DNA from 3 places in the Marinobacterium sp. MBR-111 genome. Region 2 is predicted to be linked to each of the others. Evidence: predicted binding sites of a transcription regulator. Region 2 holds the regulator's gene; each other region holds the start of a gene.
What was found. The regulator sigma-54, encoded in region 2, starts transcription at its own class of promoters, with help from an activator protein. The targets are predictions, from matches to a motif close to TGGCACNNNNNTTGCTNT.
Positions count from the first base shown of each region.

Region 1 (7,400 bases), on a different contig from region 2:
GCCACCGGTACCGCCGTGGCGACCATCCAGCATGAATTTTTCGGTGCCCAGTCGGGCCAGGCGTGCCTCTTCGTACAGAGCGGTCGTGTTGTCCACCAGCTCCTGCCAGCTGCTGGCCGGGTGGATATTCACCTCGATAACGCCGGGGTCAGGTGTGACCAGCAGTTTTTGCAGGCGGGGATCACGCGGTGGCTCATAGCCCTCGATGACCACCGGCAGCTTGAGTTCGGCCGCGGTGTGTTCGATATGGTTGATCAGGTCTACGTAATGTTCCAGATGACTGATCGGTGGCAGGAACAGGTGCAGACGTCCCTCGCGGGCTTCAATGCACAGTGCCGTGCGTAGAACATCGGTCCAGACCCTCGGTGTCTCGCTGTCGCTTTCCTGATCGGCCGGGATATCCATCATCTGGCGGCTGTCAGCCGGGTTGGGCTGTGCCGCCGACGTCATGTCGGCAAAAGGACGATAGCCGGGCAGCGGAGCCTTTTCGGCAAAGGGGTCTGCATCGGGCTCAAAGTAAAGTTCGTCTTCTGCCGCCGTTGGCAGGCTGCCCAGCGGTAGACGGAACCCCAGCGGAGAGTCTCCCGGAATCAGGGTCAGCTGTTCGCTGCGCAGCGGCCAGGGTGTTGAGCGCCAGCGTTGAGTGCTGTAATTCCAGCCCAGCGGCAGCACCATACCAGTGGGCGTGTCCAGACCACGACTTAGCAGGCGTGCCAGACGCTTACGTTCCATGTCGTCCTTGAGGTCGAACGTTTTCGGGTCCACGTTAGCGGGCAGTTGTTGCTCTTGCCACAGATAGTAGAGGCTGTCTTCGAACGCCTCGACCAGATAGCGCGAGGGTAGCCCCAGATTGCGACACAGGGTGTGCATGAAGCGGCGTGCCTCATCCAGCCCGTGGCCATAATCCCGGTCAACGCGTGCCAGCAACTCGGTGTCGTGCCACAGAGGCTCTCCATCCGTGCGCCAGAAACAGCCCAGCGCCCAGCGCGGGACCTCCTCACCGGGGTACCACTTGCCCTGTCCGTAGTGCAACAGACCGTTGGGCGCGAAACGGCGGCGCAGCCGCAGCAGCAGATCCTTGGCCAGGCTGAGCTTGTCATCACCCAGCGCTTCAATGTTCCACTGTGCCGAATCCATGTCGTCAATGGATACGAAGGTCGGCTCGCCCCCCATGGTCAGGCGAACATCACCGGCCTCCAGCTCCCGGTCGATCATCTGGCCCAACGCGTCAATGGCCGCCCACTGGTCATCGCTGTAGGGTTTGGTGACACGGGGATCTTCGTGAATACGGGTGACCCTGTTGCTGTAGCTGAACTCCACTTCACAGGTGTCAGACGCGCCGGTCATCGGTGCGGCTGACTCGGGAGATGGGGTACAGGCCAGTGGTATGTGCCCTTCACCCGCGAACAGCCCTGAAGTTGGATCGAGACCAACCCAGCCCGCACCGGGGATAAAGACCTCGCACCAGGCGTGCAGGTCGGTAAAGTCCTGTGCGGCGCCCGAGGGGCCATCCAGTGCCTCCTGATCCTGCTTCAGCTGCACCAGATAACCCGAGGCAAAGCGGGCGGCCAGTCCCAGCTGGCGCAGTATCTGTACCATCAGCCAGCTGGTATCGCGGCAGGAGCCCTTCTTGAGCGTCAGAGTTTCTTCCGGTGTCTGTACGCCAGGCTCAAGGCGGATGCCGTAGTCGATCTCCTGCTCCAGCCGCTGGTTCAGGCTGACCAGGAAATTGATGATGGACGTCTTTTCACGTGATACTGATTTAACCCATTTACTCAACAGAGGTCCGTTTTCTGTCACTTCCAGATAGGGCTGAAGCTCTTTTTCTAGTGCCTTGTCGTAACTGAACGGATAGTGTTCGGCATACTCTTCAACAAAGAAATCGAATGGGTTGATCACGGTCATGTCCGCAATCACCTCGACCTCAACCTTCAGTGACGTCGTTTTCTCCGGGAAGACCAGGCGAGCGATATGGTTTCCGAACGGGTCCTGTTGCCAGTTGATGAAGTGCGTTTCCGGCTCGATGCGCAGCGTATAGCCGTGAATATGGGTACGGCTGTGCGGGGCCGGGCGCAGCCTCAGTTGATGCGGTGACAGGCTCACCGGACGATCAAAGCGGTATTCGGTAACGTGGTTGATCGCTATGCGTATGGTCACGATAAGGGCCTCTGTGCAGACTCAGGCAGGAAACCAGGTCTGGGAAATCCGGTTGCTGAGCTGGCAGAGCTGTATCTGCAGATCGTTAAGAAAGCTGCGAAACGCCGGGCCCAGATCTGCCTCGGTTGTGATCGGATAGACGCTGGGATTGATCTCACGAATCAATTCCACCACGTGATGCCCCTGCGGCAGTTTGCCGGCGGAAATCTCCAGTTGGGTCAGACAGGCCTCGACACTACGCGGAAAGTGCGCATCTTCCAGCAGGTAACAGGCCACATCCGGGCCGGTGACCGACATGCGAACGCTGCGGCGGTAGCTCATATAGGCGCTGGCGGAGCGCAGTACGTTACCCCAGACCACCTGACGCAGGTTGACGCTGGCATCGCCGTTGGCCGCGATCAGGGCCGCGGCACCGGCATCCAGAATGCGCGTGGTCATATCGGATCGCTCCAGATCACGCCCCAGCTTGACGAACTGCCAAGGTGCGTCGTGGCTCATGGTGCCGGACAGCATGCCGAACAGCATCTGACAGCGACTGACGACTTGGTCGAGAAATTCGTAGCGTTTGCTGCGATTGATGCCCAGACGGATGTTGTTCTGGGCATACAGGTAGAGCTCGTTGATCTGTTCCCAGCTTTCCACCGGCAGTACATCGCGGCTGGTGCGGATGTTCTCACGCAACATACGCAGCGCCGACAGCATTGAGCTGGGGTTGGTATCGTCGGCCAGAATGAACTTGACCACGTTGTGCTCGTCACGAATGCGGTAGCGCTCACTGAAGAGATCACTGGCACTGTTGAGCTCGACCAAGGAATACCAGCTGATATCGACCTCTCGTGGCAAATCGAACAGCAGCTTGTCATAGACACTGACCAGGCGGGCCGTGTTTTCAACACGCTCCAGATAGCGGGCGGCCCAGTAAAGACGTTCGGCAACTTTTGACAGCATGGCTTATTCCTCCCCCCCATCGACAATCCAGGTATCCTTGCTTCCCCCGCCCTGAGAGGAGTTCACCACTAGTGAGCCCTTCTTCATGGCGACGCGGGTCAGTCCTCCGGTGGTGACGTAGGTGTCGCGTCCCTGCAGGATGAAAGGGCGCAGATCCAGATGACGCGGTTCCAGACTGCCGTTATCGACCAGCGTGGGGGCGGTTGAAAGCGCCAGAGTGGGCTGTGCGATGTAGTTGCGTGGGTTGTCCTGAATCAGTTTGGCGAACTGGGCCTGTTCCTTCTTGGTGGAGTGAGGCCCCACCAGCATGCCGTAGCCACCGGACTCATTGGCGGGCTTGACTACCAGCTTGTCCAGATTCTCCAGCACGTAGGCACGATGCTCTGGGTCGTCACACAGGAAGGTTTCAACATTCTTGATGATGGGTTCTTCGTTGAGGTAATAGCGGATGATCTCGGGCACGTAGGCGTACACAACCTTGTCATCGGCCACGCCGGCACCGGGCGCATTGGCCAGGGCGACCTTGCCTTTCTGCCAGGCGCGCATCAAACCGGGAACGCCCAGTACGGAGTCCTTGTTGAACACGGACGGGTCCAGAAACAGATCATCGATACGGCGATAGATGACATCTACCTGCTCAGGGCCGCTGATCGTTTTCATATAGACACAATCATCGTCACCGACCATCAGGTCTGACCCTTCTACCAGCTCGATTCCCATTTGCTGGGCAAGGAATGCGTGCTCGAAGTAGGCCGAGTTGAAGATGCCGGGGGTCAACACCACGATGACGGGCTTGCGGACATCCCGGGGCGACAGGGACGCCAACATGTCGAACAGGCTGGCACAGTAACCGTCGATGGGCAGGATATCGTCCTTTTCGAACAATTCGGGCAGGACGCGTTTGGTGATGGCGCGATTCTCCAGCATGTAAGACACGCCGGATGGCACGCGCAGGTTGTCTTCCAGCACGTAGAACTCGCCGTCACCGTCACGCACCAGATCGGTACCGCAGATATGCGCCCACACACCAAGTGGTGGTGTGATACCGATGCACTCGGGGCGGAAGTTGCGCGATTCGGTGATGATCTCGGCTGGGATGATGCCGTCCTTCAGGACCTGCTGTTCATGGTAGAGATCATTGATGAAGAGATTCAGTGCCTTGAGGCGTTGTTCCAGCCCGGCGGCGGTGGTACGCCACTGTTTGGCCGAAATGGTGCGGGGCACGATGTCGAACGGCCAGGCACGGTCGATGTTGCCTTCCTCGGTATAGACCGTGAAGCTGACACCCATCTCCTGAATGGTGGCCTCTGCCATCTGGCGGCGCGATTCGATCTCTTCAGGAGGAAGGGACTCAAGGTAGTGGATCAGTTGCCGTGCAGGGGGGCGAATGCTGCCATTTCGGCCTACCAGTTCATCAAAGTACCCGTTCGGGTCATACGATTTCCAATCCATCGTCATAGCCTGACCTGCCTATCATGCAGAAGCGACGCACTCTGATGGTGCTGATGCGTGCGCGGTATGTGCACCTTTGGTGCTCTTTCGGCATGGAGCGTCAGCCGTGCCCTGTAAAAGTGCAGCTGGCGATCTGTTAGCCGTTGCCTATGAGGCATACAGCAATTAACAGGCCAAAAGCGACAGTGTGTGACGAAGGTTGCAGGAAAGGGACCGCCTGCGGCAGGCAAAGGCGGTCTGCAGAGGGTCAGTGACCGAAATGGTCTGCGTCGAGCATATCCGGATCATCGTGACCGAGGCTGTTCAAGCTGGACATCTCTTCGGTCGTCAGGCTGAAGTCAAAAATGTTCAGATTGTCGGCCATGCGCTGCGGATTGGATGACTTGGTTGTGGTAGCAAAGCCCTGCTGAACTGCCCAGCGCAGCACGATCTGGGCGGGTGTCCGCTGGTGTTGCTCCGCGATGGCAAGAATGACGGGGTCTGCCAACATGGCATTGCCACAGCCCAGCGGGCGCCAGGACTCAGTGACGATACCGTGGCGCTGGTGCAGCGCAATCAGGTCATCACGACGATGATAGGGGTCAAGCTGGATCTGGTTCAGGTGTGGTTTCAGACCCAGATCCAGCAGTCGTTGCAGGTGAGCCGGCTTGAAGTTGGAGGTGCCGATGGCACGCACCAGTCCACGGTCCAGCAGGTTTACCAGTCCCAGATAAGCTTCTACGAAACGGTCCTGATCCGGGTTGGGCCAATGGATCAGCAGCAGGTCGATATAGTCCAGCTCCAGCCGTTTCAGACTCGCTTCGCAGGCGTCTTTGGCGCCCTCAAAGCCGTGCCACTCGCGGTTGAACTTGGTGGTTACGAACACCTGATCACGCGGCACAGAAGCGTTGCGAATGCCCTGACCTACACCACGCTCGTTCTGGTAGTTCTCGGCAGTGTCGATCAGGCGGTAGCCCAGCTCCAGTGCGGTGGTAACCGTTTCGGCGGCTTCGGCATCGTTCATCGGCCAAGTGCCGAGGCCCAGCTGGGGCATCTCGACACCGTTGGCCAGTGTCAGGGTCGGGGCCAGGGTTATGCTCATCTGCAACGCTCCAATGTTGTTCAGGGTGAATTGAGGTTTGATGTTACTACGCCGGTGGTTGGCGGCACTAGCCGTGTACTGAAACCGCGCAATCCACCGCTCAATAAATTCAGCCTGTCACGGCTTGATACGATAACCAGTGCGGAAGATCCACCAGACCGCTGTCAGGCAGATCAGCAGGAACATCAGCGTCATACCCAGACTCATGCCCATATGCACGTCGGCGACGCCGTAAAAGGCCCAGCGGAAACCGTTGATCAGGTAGACCACAGGATTGAACAGGGTCAGTGTTTGCCAGGGTTCGGGCAGCATGTTGATTGAGTAAAAGGCGCCACCGAGGAACGTCAGCGGTGTGATCACCATCAGTGGGATCACCTGCAGCTGCTGAAAGTCGTTGGCCCAGATGCCGATGATGAAGCCGAACAGGCTGAAAGTCAGGGCGGTCAGCAGCAGGAAGGCGAGCATCCAGAAAGGATGGGCGATGCTGTAGTCGACGAACAATCGCGCCGTGAGCAGAATCAGGGTGCCGATGATCAGCGATTTGGTCGCCGCGGCACCGACATAGCCGGTGATGATTTCAAGCGGTGATACCGGTGCCGACAGCACCTCGTAGATTGTACCGGAGAACTTGGGGAAGAAGATGCCGAAGGAAGCGTTGGAGATGCTCTCGCTCAGCAGTGACAGCATCAGCAGGCCAGGGATGATGAAAGCGCCGTAGCTGACGCCGTCGATCTCGCCCATGCGCGAGCCGATGGCCGTGCCAAAGACGATGAAATACAGTGAGGTGGACAGCACCGGGGAGATGACGCTCTGCATCAGCGTGCGTCGGGTGCGGTTCATCTCAAACTTGTAGATGGCGCGTATGCCGTTGAAATTCATTGGGCTTGCTCCGGTCGGTGGACGAGGCTGACGAAGATCTCTTCCAGTGAACTCTGCTGCGACTGCAGATCCTTGAGATCGATACCCTCGGCACTGAGGTTGCGCAGCAGCTCGGCGATGCCGCTGGTTTCATGATGGGCATCGAAGGTATAGGTCAGTTGGCTGCCGTCTTCGCTCAGAGTCAGGTTGAAAGCATGCAACCCCTCGGGCAGCGCCGCCAAAGGCGTCTGCAGATACAGGTGCAGCTGTTTCTGCCCCAGCTGCTGCATCAGCGTCTCCTTTTCCTCGACCAACATCAGTTCACCACGGTTGATGACGCCGATGCGGTCGGCCATCTCCTCGGCTTCCTCGATGTAGTGGGTGGTCAGGATCACGGTCACGCCGTTGTCGCGCAGTCCGCGCACGATCTCCCACATGTCGCGGCGCAGCTCCACATCAACGCCTGCACTGGGTTCGTCGAGGAACAGAATGCTCGGCTCGTGGGACAGCGCCTTGGCGATCATCACTCGGCGCTTCATGCCGCCGGACAGCGCCCGCATCATCGACCGGCGCTTGTCCCACAGCGACAGCTGGCGCAGGATCTTTTCGATGTAGGCGGGGTCGGCGGGTTTGCCGAACAGGCCGCGACTGAAACTGACGGTATCCCAGACGGTTTCAAAGGCATCGGTGGTCAGTTCCTGGGGCACCAGCCCGATCAGGCTGCGTGCCCGACGGTAGTCTTCGACAATATCCACGCCATCGGCCAATACCCTGCCGGAACTGGCGTTGACCAGGCCACAGATAATGCTGATCAAAGTGGTTTTGCCAGCGCCATTGGGCCCGAGCAGGGCGAAAATCTCGCCGCGGTGGATCTCAAGATCGACCGACTTGAGTGCAGTGAATC
Region 1 is NZ_JBEPQA010000008.1:57,864-65,263, forward strand. It holds gene ABIE61_RS07905 (transglutaminase family protein) at 1-2,157, opposite strand, end outside; gene ABIE61_RS07910 (alpha-E domain-containing protein) at 2,179-3,105, opposite strand; gene ABIE61_RS07915 (circularly permuted type 2 ATP-grasp protein) at 3,109-4,563, opposite strand; gene ABIE61_RS07920 (aldo/keto reductase) at 4,805-5,638, opposite strand; gene ABIE61_RS07925 (ABC transporter permease) at 5,756-6,517, opposite strand; gene ABIE61_RS07930 (ABC transporter ATP-binding protein) at 6,514-7,400, opposite strand, start outside.
Region 1: the regulator sigma-54 is predicted to act here: its motif matches at 4,716-4,733, upstream of ABIE61_RS07915 (circularly permuted type 2 ATP-grasp protein).

Region 2 (7,400 bases):
AGCCTTTACTGGACAAGGGTGCCGCTCGGATCGACTTTTTCGTCCGCGAGGCCCGGATCACGCGCTGGAACCAAAGCGGCGAAATGGCACAGGCACTGAGTTCTCCTCTGATGCGCCACTACCCTGAGCCAGGTGAGATGCTGCTGGACAACCCAACCACCCTAATACCCCGCGAGCAGAGTGGTGAGTTCCGTATTTTGGCACAGGAAGGCCGTATGCCCGACTCACAGGAACGCATAGTACTTGCAGGGGATGTACAGCTTCATGATAATCCGCCTTCAGGCAGTGCCAGCGAGATGCTGACCGAGCGACTGACACTCTACCCTCCACGCGACTATGCCCACACAGACCTGCCAGTCAGGGTAATACGCGGCCTGGACCATATGGAAAGCCAAGGCATGGAGGTCTTTTTTGACGAACAGCGGGTTGAGCTGCTGTCCGAGGTAAAAGGTACATACCATGCGAATTAACCGCCCTGTGTTGCTGACCACCCTGCTGCTGAGCCTGTCCGCCAGCGTGCAGGCACTGCCCGAGGATCGCAATCAGCCAATCAACGTCTCGGCTGACCGCGCCAGCATGAATGAGCGTACCGGTATCACCGTATACACAGGCGATGTGGAAATAATTCAGGGCAGCATGGAAATTCGTGGTGAGCGCGTTGAACTGCACCGTGCAGCTGACGGCAGCATTGACCGCATTATCTCCACCGGCAAGCCGGCCAGATTTCAGCAGCAGCCATCTGCCGATCAGCCCCTGACCAAGGCCTACGGTGAAAGGATGGAGTACCGGGTCAAGCAACAAGAGGTTACCATCACCGAAAATGCACGCGTCGATCAGTCCAAGGATACCTTCACCGGAGAGCGGATCGTTTACAATATGGCGCGTGCGGTGGTGAACGCTTTCGGCAGCGACCGCGAGGGCGGCGAACGGGTCAAAATGGTGATTCAGCCCAAGCCGACGGGGACCAACTGATGGCGACACTGGAAGCCTTGCACCTTGCCAAAAGCTACAAGGGGCGCCAGGTGGTACAGGATGTATCCCTGCAGATGGAAACGGGCCAGATCGTTGGTCTGCTGGGACCCAACGGTGCCGGCAAGACCACCTGCTTTTATATGATCGTGGGGCTTATCCACGCCGACCGGGGACAAATCCGACTGCACCAGGACGACGTTACCCGCCTGCCCATGCATGAGCGCGCTCGCCGCGGTATCGGCTATCTGCCTCAGGAAGCTTCGGTGTTTCGGAAGCTGAGCGTACATGACAACCTGATGGCCATTCTGGAAACTCGCAAGGAGCTGAACACCTCGGATCGTAAGGCATTGCTGGAGCAGCTGCTGGAAGAGTTCCACATTACTCACCTGCGCAATAGTCTGGGTATGGCCCTGTCTGGCGGAGAGCGTCGACGTGTTGAAATCGCACGGGCCTTGGCAACCGAGCCTGACTTTATCCTGCTGGACGAACCCTTTGCCGGCGTTGATCCAATCTCGGTCAGCGATATCAAACAAACCATTCGCCACCTACAGTCTCGCGGCATTGGCATTCTGATCACCGATCATAACGTGCGCGAGACACTCGACATCTGCGAACGAGCATATATCGTAAGTGAAGGGGGGATACTCGCACAGGGCACACCGGCCGAGATCCTGGCTAACGAACAGGTTCGCCGTGCCTATCTGGGCGAGCAGTTTTCCCTTTGATCCTGAGTCGTCAATCATGTACATCCACTCCGTCCACCTGGCAGCTCTGATATGAAGCAATCGTTACAACTCAAGATCGGCCAGCATCTGACGATGACACCCCAGTTGCAACAAGCAATACGTCTGCTGCAACTGTCAACGCTGGACCTGCAGCAGGAGATCCAGGAAGCCCTGGAGAGCAACCCACTGCTGGAAGTCGAGGAGGAACTGGACAGCGCCGAAGAGACCCAGACTGAAGCCCGTGATGATCGTCACGACGCCTCTGCCGACAGCCTCTCTAACGACACCGCTGACGAGGACAGCTGGGACGAAAACGCACTGGAAGAGCGCTGGAATGATGAAATCCCTCGTGAGCTGTCCACCGACAGCAACTGGGATGATACCTTCCAGCACCAGAGTACACCCGGTCCTGCCCGTGATGATGACTGGGAACCCGGTGATAACGATTCGGCCGAAGACAGCCTTCAGGATCACCTGCTGTGGCAGCTCAACCTGACCCCCATGAGTGACCCTGACCGTATGGTCGCCATGGCCCTTATCGATGCTGTCGATCCGGATGGCTATCTACGCACGGACGTAGATGAAGTTCTGGAACACTTCACCCGGAGCGAACCCCAGCTGTTTGCAGATGCCGAGCCTGAAGAGATTGAAACGGTACTGCACCGCCTGCAACAGTTTGACCCGCCCGGTGTCTGCGCACGAGACCTGAGCGAATGTCTGCAGATACAGCTGCGCCAGCTGCCTGAAAACACTCCGATGCTGAAAGAGGCATTACGCCTGGTACGCGATCACCTGGGTCTGCTCGGCAATCATGACTATCGTACCTTGATGCGCCGCATGCGCCTGAAGGAAGAGGCCCTGCAACAGATCATCAGTCTGATCCAGTCGCTTAATCCAAAACCGGGCACCAGCATCAGCAGTGAACAGTCAGAGTACGTTATACCCGACGTCGTGGTGCGCAAGGTGCGGGGGCAGTGGAATGTAAGCCTCAACTCAGAGGCATCCCCCAAGCTGCGTATCAATACCGACTATGCTGATCTTATAAGACGGGCCGACAACAGCGCTGACAACACCTATCTGAAAAACCATCTACAGGAAGCGCGCTGGTTTCTGAAGAGCCTGCTGAGTCGCAACGAAACCCTGCTCAAGGTCGCCACCGAGATCGTGGCCCGCCAGATCGATTTTTTCGAGGAAGGTGAAGAGGGTATGAAGCCGATGGTTCTGCATGACATCGCTGAAGCCGTAGAGATGCACGAATCAACCATTTCCCGTGTCACTACCCAGAAATACATGCATACGCCCCGAGGCATCTTCGAGCTGAAGTATTTTTTCTCCAGCCATGTGAGCACGTCAGACGGAGGCGCTGCCTCCTCTACCGCCATTCGTGCCTTGATCAAGAAGCTGATCAGCGCGGAGAATACCGCAAAACCACTCAGTGATAACAAGATAGCCGACCTGCTGAAAGAGCAAGGATTTAACGTAGCCAGACGCACAGTGGCAAAATATCGTGAAGCGATGAACATTCCGCCTTCTAATGAGCGCAAGCGTCTGGTTTAATGAGACTACAGGCACGCCGGAAGAACGTGCTTTATGACGAGGAGAAAACCTATGCAGATCAACATCACTGGCCATCACGTCGAACTGACTGACGCCCTGAACGAATATGTACGTACCAAGTTCGACCGACTGGAACGCCACTTCGATAACATCACCAATGTACAGGTCACCCTCAGTGTCGAGAAGCTGCGCCAGAAGGCCGAAGCCGATATCCACCTGGCCGGCGGTGAAGTATTCGCAGCGCATGAGCATGATGACATGTATGCTGCAATTGATGGCATGGTGGACAAGCTTGACCGCCAGATCATCAAGCACAAAGAAAAACTCAAATCCCACAAATAACCGGTAGCAGCACGTCACGACATGCAACTATCAGAACTGCTGACCTCATCCCGTACACTCTGCCACGTCGATGTGGTCAGCAAAAAGCGAGCGCTTGAGCTCGCCAGCCAGACTATCGCCGAGCAGCTGGACGGCATGGCCGCTGAAGATATCTTCAGCGGCCTGATCAACCGAGAACGCCTTGGCAGCACCGGTATCGGTGAAGGCGTTGCCATTCCTCATTGCAGAATTCCAGGTGTTACAACAGCCATCGGATTACTGATGACGCTGTCCAGCCCGATTGACTTCGATGCCATCGACAACCGTCCAGTCGACCTGATCTGCTTCCTGCTGGTTCCCGAAGACGGCGCTGAAGAGCACCTGCAGACACTGGCAGGGTTGGCAGAGCTGTTCAACGACTCCAGCACCCGTGAATCACTGCGCAGCTGCGAAGATTCCTCAAGCCTGCTGGATCGCGTCCAAACTCTCTGCAGAGGCGCCTGACATGCGACTGGTCGTCATCAGCGGCCGCTCCGGCTCAGGCAAAAGCACCGCCCTGCAGGCACTGGAAGATGTCGGTTTCTACTGCATCGACAACCTGCCGGCCCTGCTTCTGCCCGAGCTGATCCGACTGATGCTGGCTGAGGAAAACCCTAATCGAGAAATTGCCGTCAGCATTGATGCTCGCAACCTTCTGAGCAACCTGAAACAGTTCCCCAGTGTGATGTGCACTCTGCGTGAACAGTCCAAGCTGAGCACCGAAACCCTGTTTCTTGATGCTGGTGAAGCTACTCTGCTGCGACGCTATAACGCAACCCGGCGGCGTCACCCACTCACCGATAAACAACAGAGCCTGCAGCAAGCAATTCGAACCGAACGCAGCCTGCTCGAGCCCATCGCCAATCTCGCTGATCTGCGCATCGATACTACGCGGCTATCACTTTATGAGCTGCGTGACGAAGTCAAACTGCGTGTTGCCGGGCGCAGTGAACAGGTTCTGTCACTGCAGTTTGAGTCATTTGGCTTCAAGCATGGCGTACCGCTCGATGCCGATTTCACCTTCGATGTACGGGCCTTGCCCAATCCCTACTGGGTCCCTGAATTGCGCCGTCATACCGGCCTCGACACCGAGGTGATCGAGTTTCTGCGCCAGTCGCCCGAGGTCACCGAGATGGTGAACGACATACAGGCCTTCGTAAGCAAGTGGCTGCCTCAGTTCCAGGCCAATAACCGCAGCTACATCACAATCGGAATTGGCTGCACCGGAGGCCAACACCGCTCGGTCTATATTGCCGAGCAACTGGCTGGTTATTTCCGCGGGCATATGGATAATGTGCAGGTGCTACACCGAGAACTGAGTCAGCCTGCCGCAGGACCACACCATGATTGAAACGCGACTGACCATTATCAACAAGCTGGGCCTGCACGCCCGCGCCGCTGCCAAGCTGGTCACGCTGGCCAATCAGTTCAATGCCAACATCCGCATCAACAAGGATGGCCGCGAAGTGGATGGCAAGAGCATCATGTCCGTGATGATGCTGGCCGCCAGCAAAGGTACTGAAATCGCGCTTGTCGCTGAAGGGGATGATGCCCCTGAGGCGCTTGATGCCATCACCGCATTGATCAACAATCGCTTTGACGAGCCCGAATAAGATCGCGCTCCCCCTTTCTCCGGACAAGCGCCCACCTCCGATCGAGATCCGCCATGAGTCAGCAGGAAACCAAATCCAACCTGGAAGCATTGAGCGCCGCGCTTGAGGTCGGTGAACTGCAGCAATTGAGGTTCATGCTCAACAAGGGGCTAAAGCCGGTTGAAGTGGCGCACCTGCTGGAAAAGACACCTCCTCGCGAGCGCCAGATTCTGTGGAACCTGCTCAACCAGGAGCTGGAAGGTGAGGTATTGCAGTACCTGGGGGACGATGCCCAGACCGAAATCCTGAGCCGCATGGAGGCTTCAGAAGTACTCGCCATTACCGAGTCGCTGGAAACGGACGACATGGCTGACATCCTGCAGCAGCTGCCCGAACGGGTCATGAAGGAGCTGCTGCAGATCATGGACCAGCAGAATCGTGAGCGGGTCGAGGAAGTACTGGCGTACCCGGAGGATACCGCCGGCGGTCTGATGAACACGGATACAGTGACTATCAGACCCGACATCAATGTGGAAACGGTACTGCGCTATTTGCGCCGCCACAAAGATATCCCGGAAATGACTGACACCCTGTTCGTTGTGAGCCGCAAGGACTCCTACATTGGTGTACTGCCACTGACCCGCTTGCTCACGGCAGATCCCGGCGTACTGGTGCGTGAAATCATGCAAACCGATGTAGAGCCGATTCCGGCCGACATGCCGGATGAAAGCGTCGCCCGCCTGTTCGAACAACTGGACCTGATCTCGGCCCCAGTAGTCAATGAAGAGGGCCGCCTGCTGGGCCGTATCACCATTGATGACGTAGTCGATGTCATCCGCGAAGATGCTGATCACTCACTGATGAGCATGGCCGGCCTTGATGACGACGAAGATACCTTTGCGCCGATCATGAAAACCACCCGCCGGCGTGCAGTCTGGCTTGGTATCAACCTGATAACCGCCTTTGCGGCATCCGCGGTCATCGGTCTTTTTGAGGCCACGATTGATAAAGTTGTCGCGCTGGCCGTACTGATGCCGATTGTTGCCTCTATGGGGGGCATCGCCGGCAGCCAGACACTGACACTGGTGATCCGCGGTCAGGCCCTGGGGCATATCGAGCGCTCCAATATCGGCTGGCTGTTCAACCGAGAGCTGGTGGTAGGGCTGTTGAACGGGATGCTTTGGGCATTGGTCGTTGCCGTAGTGGCTGTACTCTGGTTTCAGGACATGACGGTTGGTATCGTGATCGCCATGGCATTGGTAATCAACCTGATTGCCGGCGCCATGGCCGGCACCCTGCTGCCAACGATATTAAAATCAATGGGTATAGACCCTGCGCTGGCCGGAGGCGTCCTGCTGACAACCATCACTGACGTGGTGGGCTTTTTCGCCTTTCTGGGACTGGCGACCCTGTTTTTTGCCTGATGGAAACTGTTATGAGCGATTTTGACCACCTGCAGCATGATGACGAAGAACAGCTGCCGCCAAGCAAGTCCCAGCTCAAACGTGATGCAGATGAGCTACAGAATTTGGGTCAGCGGATGACTGAACTGCGCCCGGACCAGCGAGAGAAACTGCCGATTGATGACCGCCTGCGTGCCGCACTGGATGAATACAGTCGCATAAAGGCCAATGGAGCCAAGCGACGCCACCTGCAATTCATTGGCAAACTGATGCGTACAGCGGACGCGGACGCAATCCGCGAAGTGGTTGACCGCTTCGACTCCGCTACGGCAGCCCACAACCAGCTGTTTCATGAGCTGGAGCGCTGGCGTGAACGCTTGATCAGCGAAGACAACGAAACGCTGCAAAGTTTTATCGCTGCCCACCCGGGAGCGGATATTCAACACTTGCGCCAGCTGGTACGCAATGCCAAGCGCGAACGCCAGCTGGAGAAGCCTCCCGTGAATGCGCGCAAACTGTTCAAGTATATTCGCGAGCTAAACGAAGTCTGACAGACTCAGTCACCGGAGCCAGTCAATAGCTCGAGCTCCGGATTTTCCCAGCTACCACTGAGTCGATAGCGCAGTGTCGAGAAGCGCTCCAGCCGATCGCCAATCAATTTATCGATCACGAATACAGCACCGGCTACTTGGGGCGCTCCAAGCAATACTGCTGCCAACGGCACATTACTGCTGATTGGCAAGGCCACCTCGACCTCCTTGTCCAGAGTACCTTCGGCCAGATTCACCTGC
Region 2 is NZ_JBEPQA010000013.1:33,949-41,348, reverse strand. It holds gene lptC (LPS export ABC transporter periplasmic protein LptC) at 1-470, shown strand, start outside; gene lptA (lipopolysaccharide transport periplasmic protein LptA) at 460-972, shown strand; gene lptB (LPS export ABC transporter ATP-binding protein) at 972-1,697, shown strand; gene ABIE61_RS10640 (RNA polymerase factor sigma-54) at 1,749-3,254, shown strand; gene hpf (ribosome hibernation promoting factor) at 3,306-3,596, shown strand; gene ABIE61_RS10630 (PTS sugar transporter subunit IIA) at 3,618-4,079, shown strand; gene rapZ (RNase adapter RapZ) at 4,081-4,965, shown strand; gene ABIE61_RS10620 (HPr family phosphocarrier protein) at 4,958-5,227, shown strand; gene mgtE (magnesium transporter) at 5,281-6,630, shown strand; gene yjgA (ribosome biogenesis factor YjgA) at 6,642-7,160, shown strand; gene ABIE61_RS10605 (YhdP family phospholipid transporter) at 7,166-7,400, opposite strand, start outside.

Region 3 (7,400 bases), on a different contig from region 2:
GGTTAAATCATGTCAGGGATCCTGGATACTGTAAACCTGCGCACGCAGATGGTCGGTCAGAACCGTCTTGAACTGTTGCTTTTCGGGCTGGAAACCAATCAGCGCTACGGCATTAACGTATTCAAGGTACGAGAAGTGCTGCAGTGTCCGGATCTGACTGAAGTGCCGCGCCAGACCAGTGCAATCAAGGGGATGGCGCATATCCGCGGCGAAACCATCCCGGTACTTGATCTGTCTGAAGCGATTGGTCGCAGGCCGATCCCGGAAGAGGATCTGCCCAAAACCTTCCTGATTGTGGCCGAGTATAACCGCCGTACGCTTGCCTTCATGGTGCGCAAGGTTGACCGTATCCTGAATACTCAGTGGGACCAGATCATGGCCCCGCCGAAAGAGATCGGTAACGAGAACTACCTGACGGCTGTTTTCGAGTACGAAGGCAAGCTGGTTGAGATTCTGGATGTAGAACAGATCCTCGCGGACCTGTACCCGATGTCCACTGATGTCAGCGATGAAGTAGCGACTCAGGATGATCGCGCCCGCGCGCGCCAGCGCCACGTTCTGATCGTCGATGATTCGGCCGTGGCGCGCAATCAGATGCAGCGCAGCCTGGAAGACCTTGGCGTGAAGGTTTCGATTGCCAACAATGGGCGTCAGGCGCTTGATCTGTTGAAAGGGTTGGTCGAAAAAGGGGTGGATGTTGAAAGCTTTTTCCTGATGGTGATTTCTGATATCGAAATGCCTGAAATGGACGGCTACACCCTGACCTCCATGATCCGTGAAGACCAGCGCATGTCTAAACTGCATGTGGTGCTACACACTTCACTGAGTGGCGGTTTCAATGTATCGATGGTGAAAAAGGTAGGGGCCGACGGTTTCCTGGCCAAATTCAACCCGAACGATCTGGCCGGAGTGGTAGTCAACCGTATCCGTCAGGTCGAACAAGGCTGACGGGGAGCGTCTCCGGGTGAGCAGCAGCTTTAGTATTACACCAGCGGAATTCCGTGAGTTCAGCAGCTTTCTTGAAAAAAGCTGCGGCATTCTGCTGGCTGAACACAAGCAGTACCTGGTCCAAAGCCGCTTGGGCAAGATCATGCAGCAGCAAGGGTGTTCAAGCCTCAGTGAGCTGGTGGCACGTCTTGGCAGAGCGGGTGGCAACAGCCTGAAAGAGCAGGTAATTGACGCCATGACCACCAACGAAACCCTCTGGTTTCGTGATATTCATCCCTACGAAATATTGCGTAATAAGCTTCTGCCTGAGCTGCATGAGAAAAGTCGCTTTCAGAAGCTGCGAATCTGGTCTGCGGCCTGCTCCACCGGGCAAGAGCCGTACTCCATCAGTATGGTGATTGACGAGTTCAAACAGAGTCATGCCGGGGCTTTTTCGTCCGGCGAAGAAATACTGGCGACTGATATTTCCACCACGGTGCTGGATCAGGCACGACGGGGTGAATATGAAATGCTGGCGTTGGGGCGTGGTCTGTCTCAGGAGCGGCTGCACCGCTACTTTGAGTCATCACCCACCGGCAGCTGGGGTATCAAACCCCACATCAAGAGCCGGGTGCGCTTTCAAAGCCTCAACCTGCTTGGGCCTTACAGTTCACTGGGGCAGTTTGATCTGATTTTTTGCCGCAATGTGCTGATCTACTTCTCGTCAGATGTAAAACTCGAAATCCTGCGCAAAATGCACAAGCAGCTGCGCCCGGGGGGGTATCTGCTGCTGGGTGCTTCCGAGTCTCTCTCAGGCCTGTCTGACTTGTATAAAATGATCCACTGCCGCCCCGGTATTATCTACCAGGCAATCTGAAAACTGAGCGGCAGTCTTGCCGCCCTTTGCCGCTCGGCACTATTTGTAGCGGTACAGCCTTGCCGCTTGCCGCTGTATATTGCCTCCCTGAAACTGTCCGAACTTTCCCAAAGCCACCCATCACGGGTTTTTTTCGCTACTGGCACGTTGCTTGCTTAATTACAGATATAGCAACCTGTAACGGATAAGCGGCAATGGCGATCAACTTTGACTCAGCACTGGGGATTCATGAAAACGCCCTGATACTCAGAGCGCGACGGGCTGAGGTGCTGGCCAACAATATTGCCAATGCGGATACGCCCAACTACAAGGCCCGTGATCTGGATTTTAGTGCCGTGCTCGAAGGTGAAACCGCTGGCGCCAATCTGTCGTTGAAGAAAACGGCATCCGGTCATCAATCCGAGTTTTTGTCACCGGATGCCGCGGCTGACCTGATGTTCCGTATTCCGAACCAGCCGTCAGTAGATGGCAATACGGTAGAGACCCAGGAAGAGATGGCTCGCTACACAGACAATGCGCTCCGTTATCAAGCGTCCTTTCAGTTTCTGAACAGCAAGTTCCAGGGGCTGACACGTGCAATCAAGGGTGAATAAACATGTCGTTGAGTAACGTTTTCAACATCGCGGGCTCCGCCATGACAGCGCAAACAGTGCGGCTTAACACCACCGCCAGTAACATGGCCAATGCGGAGAGCATCAGTTCCAGCGAAGCGGAAACCTACCGCGCCCGCAAGCCGGTATTCGCGCTGAAAGAAACGCAGATCGAACACCTGCCCGATCACCTGCAAACGTTGGTGCCAGGTCAGGGCGTAGACGTAAAAGAGATCATTGAAAGCGACTCGCCTCTGCGCATGGCATATGAACCGAATCACCCGATGGCCGATGAAAACGGCTATATCTGGTACCCGAATGTAAACGTGGTGGAAGAGATGGCCGACATGATTTCGGCCTCACGCTCCTTCCAGATCAACGCCGATATTATGAATACGGCCAAACAGATGCTGCAGCGTACATTGACGCTGGGGCAATAAGGTCAGTAAGAGGATAGCGCCATGAGCAATGTAAACGGCGTCGGCAGTAACAACATCTACGATCAGATCAATCAGAAGAACCAGTCTCAATCCACGGCGACTGACTCTGTTTCTGAAGACCGTCAAATGTTCATGAAGCTGTTGATTGCACAGTTGCAAAACCAGGATCCAACAAGTCCTGCCGATACCAGTGACTTTATGCAGCAGATATCTACCCTGAGCAATGTGGAAAGTATTCAAAACCTTTCCAAAACCATGGAAACCATGAGCAGTACACTGATCAGCAGTCAGGCGGCGCTGCAGGCCTCATCCATGGTGGGTCAGCGTGCGTTTGTGAATACAGACATTGCTCAGCTGCCCCAGCAGGGGGGGCTGGTTGATGGTCTCGTGAGCACTGATGTCAGCTCCAGCGACATACGCATCTCTATTTATGATGGCAGTGGTAAGCGCGTCGACCGTGTCAGTATGGGCGCGCAGCCCCCTGGGGATCATAACTTTGTTTGGCAGGCAGGCGAGAATGTACCGGCTGGAAACTATCGTATTGTAGCTGAAGCAGCCAGCAGCGCCGATGGTGAATACGAAGAAGTAGCGACCTATATGGGGTTCAATATCAACAGCGTCACTTTGGGGCAAAATGGGATTGGTATGAAAGTCAATACCGCCATTGGTGCCATCGATATGAATGAAGTGAAGCAGCTCGGTTAAGTGAGGTAACAAAAATGGCAGGTTTTAATACGGCCGTCACTGGCCTGAAGGCATCCACCACAATGCTGGATGTAGCCGGTAATAACATTGCTAATGCGAGCACCGTCGGGTTTAAAGGCTCCCGAACTGAGTTTGGTGATATATATGCAACAGCAGTTGTGGGTGCTGGGTCGAGTAATACGCCGGGGTCTGGTGTTACTGTGAGTGATATAGCCCAGGACTTCAGTGGGGGTACTATTGAGTTTACAAATAGTAACCTTGATCTTGCCATAAACGGATCGGGCTTTTTTCAGCTGAAAGATAATAGCGGTAACATATCTTATACACGTGCTGGCGCATTTGAGCTGGATAAAGAAGGCTTTATTGTCAGTAAAAACAATAAAAAACTTCAAGGGTTTGGTCTTGATGCGCAAGGCAATATTTTACCGCTGCAAGATCTTTCAGTGTCGCAAAAGCAAAGTCCACCTAAAGCGACTGAAAAAATTGAGTTGTCTTTCAATATTGATGAAAATGATGACGCCTCAACTAATGAAAAAGTCTTCAATAAGGTAAATCCTAACTCCTATACATGGTCGACCACAGTTGGTACATTTGATAGCTTGGGGAATGAGCAAAGCATTCGATTTTACTTTGCAGAACAGCAGGCTATTCGAGAATCCTATCGGTTTGCACTCGACGATGGAGCGGGTTCGTTCACGGCAGCAACAGTTGATACCGTTGCGGTTCCTCCTGCTGTAGCGACAGACGCAGTATTCGGTACGGGTGGCAGTGCTGTAAAGCTGTCAGGTTTTGAGTTGGCAATGAACGGTACTGGCGGCGCTGCAACAGTTACCTCTCTGCAAGATGCGAATGATCGAGAAAAACTATATTGGGATGTAACAGCCCCGATTCTGGATGACAGCAACAATGTATATTACCAGCTGACGGATGAGTCCAAGAGTAAACTGAAAGAAACCTTTGCGAATGGCGGTGATCCCCGAATCGATCTGGATACGCTGGTGTTGAATGGTACGACAGGTCAGGTTTCGTTTGAAACACATGCAGAATATACCGAATATGGTGATTTTGTCGTGGAAGTGGCCGGTAAAGAGGTGGATAATACTCTACCTGCATCTGAATCATTTAGAGATTCTAATGAGATTCAATCGTTCCAGCTGGATCCTACAAAGTTTACAGCGGGCGTTGATGGTAACCAGTTGGGTGAAACATTTGTTATCAGCTTTGGTAGCGTAGACATCACTCTTAAAAGTGAGTTGACGTATGAGGGTGCTATTGCAACCATTACCAGTTTTGAGCAAGAAATAATCGATGCGAATCCTGGTCTTGAATCTGTTTCATACAACTCTTTGCAGGATAGAATTGAAATAAAATGGCAGGCTAAACAAGGTGACGTTGATAACGATATATTGGACTTCCCGGTAGTATCAGGCACCTTGGCGAATGCACCGTTTTTGGGGCTTGATACAGCAACAGGGAAGGTGGACCTGCAAGAGTTGCAGAAGGGCGATAACAGCTATATTGGTGTATATCGCACATATGCATACCTTAATGACAATGATCAGCTGAATCTAGGTAAAATACGTGATCCTGGCTCGCTGGTGGAAGATCCTGCTACGCCGACAGCACCTGGCCCGATATTGGTGAGCTTTAACACAACAACAGGGGTGTTGGAATCAGTTAACGGCGGAAATGTTTCCAACGCGGGTAAGGCACCGACAATCACTATTCTGGGTGCCGACCCTGCGAATCCTCAAGATGCCCTGTTGGACTCCGATGTAGATAATCTCAAGGGTGTACAGCTTGATCTCAGTGGCTCGTCCCAGTTTGGCTCCGAATCGATTGTGAATAAGCGTTCACAGGATGGCTATACCAAGGGCGATTTGATCGGTGTGACCTTCTCAGAAGATGGTCGAATGGTCGCCAGTTTCAGTAATGGTCAGTTGGCGGAGTTGGGTATTGTTGCCGTTGCGACCTTTGAGAACCAGGATGGCTTGCAGAATGCCGGTAATACTGAGTGGGTACAAACATTGTCTTCCGGTGATCCGGTGCTTAACCCGCCAGGTACCGGTCTGAACGGTACGCTTCGCTCTGCTGCCCTTGAGCAGTCAAACGTGGACTTGTCTGCTGAACTGGTCAAGCTCATTGAGGGGCAGCGTAACTTCCAGGCTAACTCCAAAACACTGGAAACCCTCAACACAGTGACTCAGGCTATTTTGCAGATCTAACCCTAACCAGCTGCATTATTGCATGTTATTCAGGCCGGGCTTATGCCCGGCTTTCTCGTTTATGGCACGCAGTTTGCTTGTTATAGGGTAAAGCCAGTTCAAACGGCAAGGTTTTACCGGAGCAAACAATGGATAAAGTGCTGTATGTTGCCATGACCGGCGCGCGTGAGAACATGTACGCGCAGCAGGCCCACGCCAATAACCTGGCCAATGCGACGACCACCGGCTTCAAGAGTGATTTCGAGCAGGCCCGCGCCATGCGTGTGCTGGGTGAAGGTTATGAGTCTCGCGTTTACTCCATGAGTGAGCGGCCCGGCACGGATCTTGATAGTGGCACACTGATGCAAACGGGGCGTGATCTGGATGTGGCGGTTGCCGGTGATGGCTGGCTTGCCGTTCAGGGGCCGGACGGCAACGAAGTGTACACCCGCAACGGATCACTGCAGATCAATGCCGCCAACCAGCTGGTGACAGGCAGCGGCTTGCCGGTGATCGGGGCTGGTGGTGGGCCGATTGTGATTCCGCCCGCCGAGAACATAACCATTGGTAACGATGGCACGGTCACCATCCGTCCGATCGGTGAGAATGCGGTCGAAATTGCCTTGGTGGATCAAATCAAACTGGTGCAGCCAGAACAGGGTCAGTTGTTTAAAGGGCGCGATGGTTTCATGCACACGGATAACGATGTGCCGCTGGCTGCCAATCCGAATGTACAAGTGCGTGCTGGCTATCTTGAGTCCAGCAACGTGAATGCCATCTCTGAACTGACCTCTATGATCAGTCTTCAGCGACAGTTTGAGATGCAAGTGAAAATGATGAAAACGGCTGAAGAGAACTCATCTGCAGCAGCAGAAGTGCTTTCAATGAGCTGAATCACAGGAGAATAACCGATGCACGGTGCTTTGCATGTTGCTAAAACCGGTCTGAGCGCACAGGACACTCAGCTCAAGGTGATTTCCAACAATCTGGCTAACGTCAGTACCGTTGGTTTCAAGAAAGACCGGCTGGAATTTGAGGACTTGTTGTATCAAGTTCGCCGTCAGCCCGGTGCGGCTACCGGTGAAGATTCAATGCTGCCTTCCGGCCTGCAGCTGGGCAGCGGTGTCCGCACCGTCAGTACCCAGAAGCTGTTCCATACGGGTGACATGCAGATCACTGACCAGCCTTTTGACGTGGCAATCAATGGTCGTGGTTTTTTACAAGTTGCCATGCCCAATGGTGACATCGCCTATACCCGCAATGGCGAGTTGCACCTTGATGGCGAGAACCGTCTGGTCACTTCAGAAGGCTACCTGGTTGAACCTGCAATCACCCTGCCGGACCAGGTAACCAATTTTTCGGTGGGCAATGATGGCACCGTGAGTGTAACGGTAGCGGGTGATCCCAACCCTCAAGAGTTGGGACAGCTGGAATTGGCCGATTTTGTTAACCCCCAGGGGCTGCAGGCAACAGGCCAGAACCTGTACATTGAAACGGCTGCAAGCGGTGCGCCGATTGTTGGCCTTGCCGGAGAAGAGGGACGCGGCATCATCAAGCAGGGGATGCTTGAAGGCTCGAATGTGAATGCGGTCGAAGAGCTTGTGGATATGATCACCACCCAGCGCGCCTATGAGATGAACTCCAAAGTGATCTCGAC
Region 3 is NZ_JBEPQA010000021.1:62,762-70,161, reverse strand. It holds gene ABIE61_RS14150 (chemotaxis protein CheV) at 10-948, shown strand; gene ABIE61_RS14145 (CheR family methyltransferase) at 965-1,804, shown strand; gene flgB (flagellar basal body rod protein FlgB) at 1,999-2,397, shown strand; gene flgC (flagellar basal body rod protein FlgC) at 2,400-2,834, shown strand; gene ABIE61_RS14130 (flagellar hook capping FlgD N-terminal domain-containing protein) at 2,856-3,539, shown strand; gene ABIE61_RS14125 (flagellar hook-basal body complex protein) at 3,554-5,764, shown strand; gene flgF (flagellar basal-body rod protein FlgF) at 5,893-6,636, shown strand; gene flgG (flagellar basal-body rod protein FlgG) at 6,655-7,400, shown strand, end outside.
Region 3: the regulator sigma-54 is predicted to act here: its motif matches at 1,945-1,962, upstream of flgB (flagellar basal body rod protein FlgB).